DNA from 3 places in the Kitasatospora sp. NPDC056138 genome. Region 3 is predicted to be linked to each of the others. Evidence: riboswitches for the same ligand, from Rfam matches in the RefSeq annotation. Region 3 holds a riboswitch; each other region holds the start of a gene.
What was found. Region 3 has a riboswitch for cobalamin ahead of metE (5-methyltetrahydropteroyltriglutamate--homocysteine S-methyltransferase). Riboswitches for the same ligand answer to the same signal wherever they lie in the genome.
Positions count from the first base shown of each region.

Region 1 (2,256 bases), on a different contig from region 3:
GACGGCTGGCGGCCGGTGAGCGCCTGGGTGGAGGCCGACCCTGACCGGTACCGGCGGGGGAGCGACGAAGAAGAGAGCACTCTCCTGGAGATGCTCCTGAACATGCACTTCGGCAAGGCCGACCGCCCGGAGCTGCGGGAACGCTACCGCCGGCTGCGCTTCGGCAGCTGATCCACTGCCCGACCTGACGATCTCCACCTCGGGGATCCCGTGGCTGGTGCGTGGAGGACATCGGCTGCCTCCGGTACCGCCAAGGTCACTTGAGCAGCAACGCGCCAGATCGACGGCTTGGGTGGAGGACCATCGGGTCGTTGGGCGGATCCACGTTCGTGCCCGAATGTAGTTATTCGATCGCCGAGTTGATGGCCGCGTACTCACCGCCGATGCCGAACCCGGTGAAGAACCGGCAGAGGAAGAAGAACCAGGCGGTCCAGGAGAAGGCGGTGACGGCGGTGGCGGTGAGGTACACCGCCAGCGTCACCATGAAGAGCTTCTTGCGCCCGAGCCGGTCGGTGAGCCAGCCGAAGAAGAGCGCCCCGCAGCAGGCGCCCGCCACGTACAGGGCCGCCGCCCAGGTGGTCACCTGCGCGGAGCTGATGGCGAGTCCGCTGCCCTGGTCGGAGAGCCGCCCCGCCATGTTGCCGACGATCGTCACCTCCAGGCCGTCGAGGATCCAGACCGTGCCCAGGCCGATGACGATCCGCCAGTGCCAGGACGACCAGGGCAGCCGGTCCAGCCGGGCCGGGACGTCGGTGCGGACGTCGCCGGCCGCCGCCCCCGCTCCGGACGGGCCGCGCCGCTGCTGATGACCGACTCCGTCGAGCTCCGCCACGGGATGCCTCCGTCGTCCCTCGGGTACCGCTTCGGGCGGCGGTGCGTGTACCCCGGTTCCGGCGGAACACAACCCGACGACGCCGGACTACCCCTGAAGGTGTGAAGGTTTCCGGAGGATGTCCTGGGTGCATGGGGAGTCCACTCCTTACAGGTAAGGCGAGCCTTGCTATGCTTCGGGTACGTCCCGGGGGAGAAGTCCGGTGAGAATCCGGCGCTGACCCGCAACGGTGGACGGGGCCCGCCCCCGCAAGCCCGATCGCCCTCGGCGACGTACGACCTCCCGTCAACTCGCCGTGGACTGCGAGGGGATGCCGCACGGCGCCACCGTGCGCGGACGCACGCGTCCGTGCCGCCCCCCGGCGCCGGGCCGCCCCCGGCACGGACACGGCCCGACCCGAAGGCGCCCCACCGTGAGCACCCTGGCCGCCGATCCGCGACCCGCACCGCCGCCGTCCCCGCCCTCGCCCCCGCCGCGCCGTACCCCGGTCCTGCCGCTCGGCCTCGGACTGGCCGCCGCCCTGCTGCTCTCGCTGGTCTGCGGCGTCGGACTCGGCGCCGCCGACCTCCCCTGGGGGCGGACCCTGCACCTCCTGCAGGCCGGGCTGACCGGAGGCCGGATCGCGGCCGAGGACGCCGCCGCCTACACCATCGTCTGGGAGATCCGGCTGCCCAGGACCGTGCTCGCCGCCACCGTCGGCGCCGGACTGGCCGTCACCGGAGTGGCCGTCCAGGCCATGGTGCGCAACGCTCTCGCCGATCCGTTCGTGCTCGGCATCTCCTCCGGCGCCTCGGTCGGCGCCAACGCCGTACTCCTGCTCGGGGCCTTCGCCTCGCTCGGGGCCTGGGCGCTCTCCGCCTCCGCCTTCCTCTCCGCCCTGGCCGCCATGGCCCTGGTCCACGCCGTCGCGCGGACCGCACACGGCCTCACCCCGTTGCGCCTGGTGCTGACCGGAACGGCGCTCGCGTACGGCTTCTCCGCCGTCACCGCGCTGATGGTCTTCGGCGCCGAACGCGGCGAGGCGGCCCGCTCGGCGATGATGTGGCTGCTTGGCAGCCTGGGCGGCGCCACCTGGGGATCGGTACCGATCGCCGCCGGCTGCGTGCTCGCCGGGACCGCCTACCTGCTCGGTACGGCGGGCCGCCTGGACGCCCTCGCCATGGGCGACGAGACCGCCGCCGCCCTCGGCGTGGACGCCGGACGGCTGCGCAGCCGGCTCTTCCTGGTCACCGCCGCCGTCACCGGCACCGTGGTGGCCGTCAGCGGCGCGATCGGCTTCGTCGGCCTGATGGTCCCGCACCTGGTGCGGATGCTGGTCGGAGCCGGCCACCGAAGGGTGCTGACGATCGCCCCGATCGCCGGAGCCGTCCTGCTGGTCTGGGTGGACGTCATCTCCCGACTGCTGCTCGCCCCCGCCGAACTCC
Region 1 is NZ_JBHJVK010000042.1:55,555-57,810, reverse strand. It holds gene ACFC1R_RS24140 (hypothetical protein) at 1-171, shown strand, start outside; partial or broken gene ACFC1R_RS24135 (MFS transporter) at 347-832, opposite strand; cobalamin riboswitch at 993-1,113, shown strand; gene ACFC1R_RS24130 (FecCD family ABC transporter permease) at 1,254-2,256, shown strand, end outside.
Region 1: it holds a riboswitch for cobalamin, as region 3 does, so the genes downstream of both, ACFC1R_RS24130 (FecCD family ABC transporter permease) here and metE (5-methyltetrahydropteroyltriglutamate--homocysteine S-methyltransferase) in region 3, are expected to answer to the same signal.

Region 2 (2,256 bases), on a different contig from region 3:
GGTAGCGGGAGAGCAGCTCCCAGAAGCGCCGGGCGAGCGGCTGCTGCGGCGCGCGATCGGCCGGGGCGGGGGTGGAGGAGCCCCAGTGCGTCGGGACCAGGTACTCGTTCTGCAGGTCCGAGAGCGCCGAGGAGAGGATGTCCGGCGCGACCGGGAGCAGTCGGCCGATCGCCTTCAGCTGCCCCTGCCAGCGGCCGTCGACGCACTGGCGCAGCCGCCGGTCGAGGTCGTCCTCACGGTGCGTCACCGCCAGCAGGGTGCGCAGGCCCAGGCCGAGGACGTGGGCGAGGGCGCGTGACTGCTCCTCGTCGCCGGTCCACCTGCCGGTCGACTCGGCCCGTTCGTACGCGGGCAGCGGCATCCCGATCCGGCGGGCCGCCTGTTCCCGGCCGAGCTCCCGGGCGAGGCGGAAGTCCCGCAGCGTGCCGGGAGGGGCACCCATCAGCTGGACCGGAGGGCACCACAGGACGCGCGCGAGGGCGATGAACTCCTCCTCGGACGGCCGGATCCCACCGCTCTCCCAGCCGGTCACATGGGCGGGCAGCAGTCGGATGCCGTGGGCGGCCATGCCCTCGGCCACCTGCTCGGGGGTCAGGCCGAGCCCGGTCCGGTGGGACCGCGCGGCCGTCGGGGAGAACGGCACCGGGGGCGGAGGGGGCGGCTGTCTGCGTCGCATGGCACCCGACCGTAGGGGGCCGCACATTTCGTCCACACCCCGCCGATTGCACGAAGCGCCAGTGTCCGCCCCGAGCCCGCGTCGGACGTTCCTCCAGCCCGTCCCGGGTGAATCGGTCCGCTACTCGGAGGTAGTGACGGTTCCTCGGCGGACGCGAGGAGCACGCGGGTGGCCGTCCGGGCGGCACCGCACACCCGCCGGGAGCCTGCCGAGGCGTCAGGCCGGTCCGGTCGCTTCAGCGGCCGGTCACTTCAGGCCCGGCTTGCCGAACGGCTGCCCGAGGTGGTCCTCGGTGGGCAGGCCGCAGGGCGGGCCAAGAGCCGGTCGCGGCGGGCCGGGGAGGCTGCCGCAGGGCTGTGACCAAGCCCTCCGCCGGGTTTGTTGACTCCCGGTCGCGGCCCGTGGTGGGATCTTTCAGCCAAACGGAGGCATGCAGAGGAAGCCGGTGCGAGTCCGGCGCGGTCCCGCCACTGTCACCGGGGAGCACACTCGACGTTTGGTCACGGCGGTCCGTTCGCACGGCTGCCGGCGGACCGGGGGTGTGTCCGCCCCGGAAGCCAGGAGACTCTCGCCTCCGGTACGTCGATCCAGGGCGCGGACCCTGAGTGAGGACACGCACGCCATGCAGGCTGCCCCGGCCCGAGTACGGCCGCCGCTCGACCTCGGGTCCGTCCCCCGGTCCGCCTCCGTCGCCCTGCCCGCGCCGTGCCTCGACTGAACCGCAGCGCCGCCTTCGCCCTGGGCAGCATCGCCGGGTACCTCGCCGACGCCGCCCTCGCCGACCCCCGGCGCGGGCACCCCGTCGCCGCCTTCGGCACCGCCGCCGGACGTCTGGAGCGTGCGCTCTGGCGCAACCGGCGGGCGGCGGGCGCCGTGTACACCGCCGCCTGCGTCGGTGCGGTCGCGGCCGGGGCGGTGCTCGCCGAACGCGCGCTCGGGCGCAGCAGATGCGGACAGGCGGCGCTGGCCGCCGCCGCGACCTGGACGGTGCTCGGCGGCACCTCGCTCACCCGGGAGGCCAGGACCATCGGCCGTTCGCTCCAGGCCGGCGATCTGACCGCCGCCCGCGCGCGGCTGCCGCACCTGTGCGGCCGCGACCCGAGCGCACTGGACGAGCAGCAGATCGCCCGCGCCGTGGTCGAGTCGGTGGCGGAGAACACCGCCGACGCCGTGGTCAACGCGCTGACCTGGGGTGCGCTGGCCGGTACGCCCGGGCTGCTCGCCTTTCGGGCCGTCAACACGCTGGACGCGATGGTCGGACACCGCTCCCCGCGCCATCTGCGCTTCGGCTGGGCCTCGGCCCGGCTGGACGACGTGGCCGGCTGGCCCGGCGCCCGGCTGACCGCCCTGCTCACGGTGGCCGCCGCGCCCGAACGCGGTACCGCCTGGCGGGTCTGGCGGCGGGACGGCTCCGCTCACCCGAGCCCCAACGCCGGGCAGGCCGAGTCCGCCTTCGCCGGGGCGCTGGGCGTGCGGCTGGGCGGCACCCTGCACTACGGCGAGCGGGTGGAGCACCGGCCGGTGCTCGGCGCGGAGCTGCGGCCGGTGGCGGTCGGGGACATCGAGCGGGCGTGCCGGCT
Region 2 is NZ_JBHJVK010000014.1:48,295-50,550, reverse strand. It holds gene ACFC1R_RS12280 (helix-turn-helix domain-containing protein) at 1-676, opposite strand, end outside; cobalamin riboswitch at 1,086-1,267, shown strand; gene ACFC1R_RS12275 (cobalamin biosynthesis protein) at 1,391-2,256, shown strand, end outside.
Region 2: it holds a riboswitch for cobalamin, as region 3 does, so the genes downstream of both, ACFC1R_RS12275 (cobalamin biosynthesis protein) here and metE (5-methyltetrahydropteroyltriglutamate--homocysteine S-methyltransferase) in region 3, are expected to answer to the same signal.

Region 3 (2,256 bases):
CTCCGCTGATCGGGGGGACCGGCTAGCCCTCCGGCCGTGCCGGGACGCCGCAGGAGCGGCCGGCCGGCGGGTGCACCGGTGGACGTGGGGCCGGCGAGGTGGCGGTCACGGACGCGCGGTACCGAGTCCGTGACCGCCGGCGCGCCTGCGGCGGGGCTGTGTCAGGAGACGCGCTTGAGCTGCCAGGCGTTGTTGTTGAAGCTGGGCACGGCCGAGTAGCGGCAGCTGCTGCTGTAGTAGGAGCTCACCTGGACCCAGCCGGCGGGCTGGTAGGTCGAGGCGCAGGCGTTCACCACGGTGCCGACCGGGAGACCGGTGAGCTGCTTGATCTGCTTCGCGTTCGGTTCGAAGCCGGAGCCGCAGCCGGAGCTGTTCCACCACTGGACGTCGACGAATCCGCTCGGGGTGAGCGTGCTGGCGCAGACATTGGTGACATCGCCGGGAGCGGCTTCGGCGGGGGACACTGCCAGGCCGAGCGCGGCGGTGGCGAGGCCGGCGGCCAGACAGGCGGTACGCAGACGGGTCATGGGTGGTGACTCCCTATCGGATCACGGGCTGGTGGACGTAGGAGTATTACTAACGTGTCGTCAGCGGCGTGAGCAGTAGCTTTCCGGCCCATGTCGACGCTGTGGGCCAAAAAGCGCTGCGGCCGGTCCGGAAAGCCATCCGATGTGCGGACGATCACTGACAGCGGGGTGCCCGTGGGCCTAGGGTGGGCCTCGCAGTCGGTTCGCCCTGCCGGCCAGGCAGGTGCGTCGCAAGAGGGAACCCGGTGCGAATCCGGGACTGCCCCGCAGCGGTGAGTGGGAACGACCGCCGTCACACGCACTGGACCCCGAGGGTCCGGGAAGCGACGGCCAGTAGGTGCCGGACAGCCATCGGGTGTCCGACGTGCCCATGAGTCCGAAGACCTGCCACTGCCCGCGTGCACCCCGCATGCGGTGATCTCGGTGACCTCGTGGGCAGGTCGGCGGAGCGGGCGGGCACACGCATGGTGCCGCGCCCCGGCTGCCGTTCCTTCGCCCCCCGTGCTCTCCCGGGATCGCACCGCGACTCGCGAAGGAGAGTTCCGTGGCAACGAGTTCCACCGCCACCCCGCAGGCCACCGTGTACGGCTACCCCAGGCAGGGCGCCGGCCGGGAGCTGAAGAAGGCGATCGAGGGCTACTGGGCAGGCCGGGTCAGTGCCGAGTCCCTGCGCACCACCGCCGCAGCGCTGCGCCGGGACACCTGGCGGCGCCTGGCCGACGCGGGCGTCCAGGAGGTCCCTGCCGGGGACTTCTCGCTGTACGACCACGTGCTGGACGCCACCGTGGCGCTCGGCGCGATCCCGGCCCGGCACCGGGCCGCCGTCGAAGCCGATCCGCTGGACGGCTACTTCGCGATGGCCCGCGGCACCCAGGAGGCCGCGCCGCTGGAGATGACCAAGTGGTTCGACACCAACTACCACTACCTGGTGCCGGAGTTGGGCCCTGACACGGTGTTCGCGGCCAATCCCGCCAAGCTGGTCGGCGAGCTCCGCGAGGCCGTCGCCCTCGGCCACAGTGCCCGTCCGGTGCTGCTCGGTCCGCTCACCTATCTGCTGCTGGCCAAGCCCGCCCCCGGTGTGGCCGCCGACTTCCGGCCGGTCACCCTGCTCGACCGCCTGCTGCCCGTCTACGCGGAACTCCTCTCCGACCTGCGCGCGGCCGGCGCGGAGTGGGTCCAGCTGGACGAGCCCGCCCTGGTCCAGGACCGCACGCCGGCCGAACTGAACACCGCCGCCCGCGTCTACCGTGAACTCGGCGTACTCGCAGACCGGCCCAAGATCCTGGTCGCCACCTACTTCGACCGGGCCGGCGAGGCACTCCCGGTCCTGGCCAAGGCCCCGATCGAGGGTGTCGGCCTGGACTTCACCGGTCCCGGGGCGGCGAACCTCGCCGACCTCGCCTCGGTCGGCGGACTGCCCGGCAAACGGCTGGTGGCCGGTGTGGTGGACGGCCGCAACATCTGGATCAACGACCTGGAGAAGTCGCTGGCCACCCTCGCCACCCTGCTCGGCCTCGCCGACCGGGTCGACGTCGCCGCGTCCTGCTCCCTGCTGCACGTCCCGCTCGACGCCGCCGCCGAACGCGACCTCGACCCGCAGGTCGCCCGCTGGCTCGCCTTCGCCCGGCAGAAGACCACCGAGATCACCACCCTGGCCCGCGGCCTGCGCGAGGGCACCTTCGCGATCGGTGCCGAACTCGCCGCCAACCGCGCGGGGCTGGCCTCCCGC
Region 3 is NZ_JBHJVK010000016.1:34,410-36,665, reverse strand. It holds gene ACFC1R_RS13135 (DUF1259 domain-containing protein) at 1-26, shown strand, start outside; gene ACFC1R_RS13130 (hypothetical protein) at 162-527, opposite strand; cobalamin riboswitch at 760-913, shown strand; gene metE (5-methyltetrahydropteroyltriglutamate--homocysteine S-methyltransferase) at 1,072-2,256, shown strand, end outside.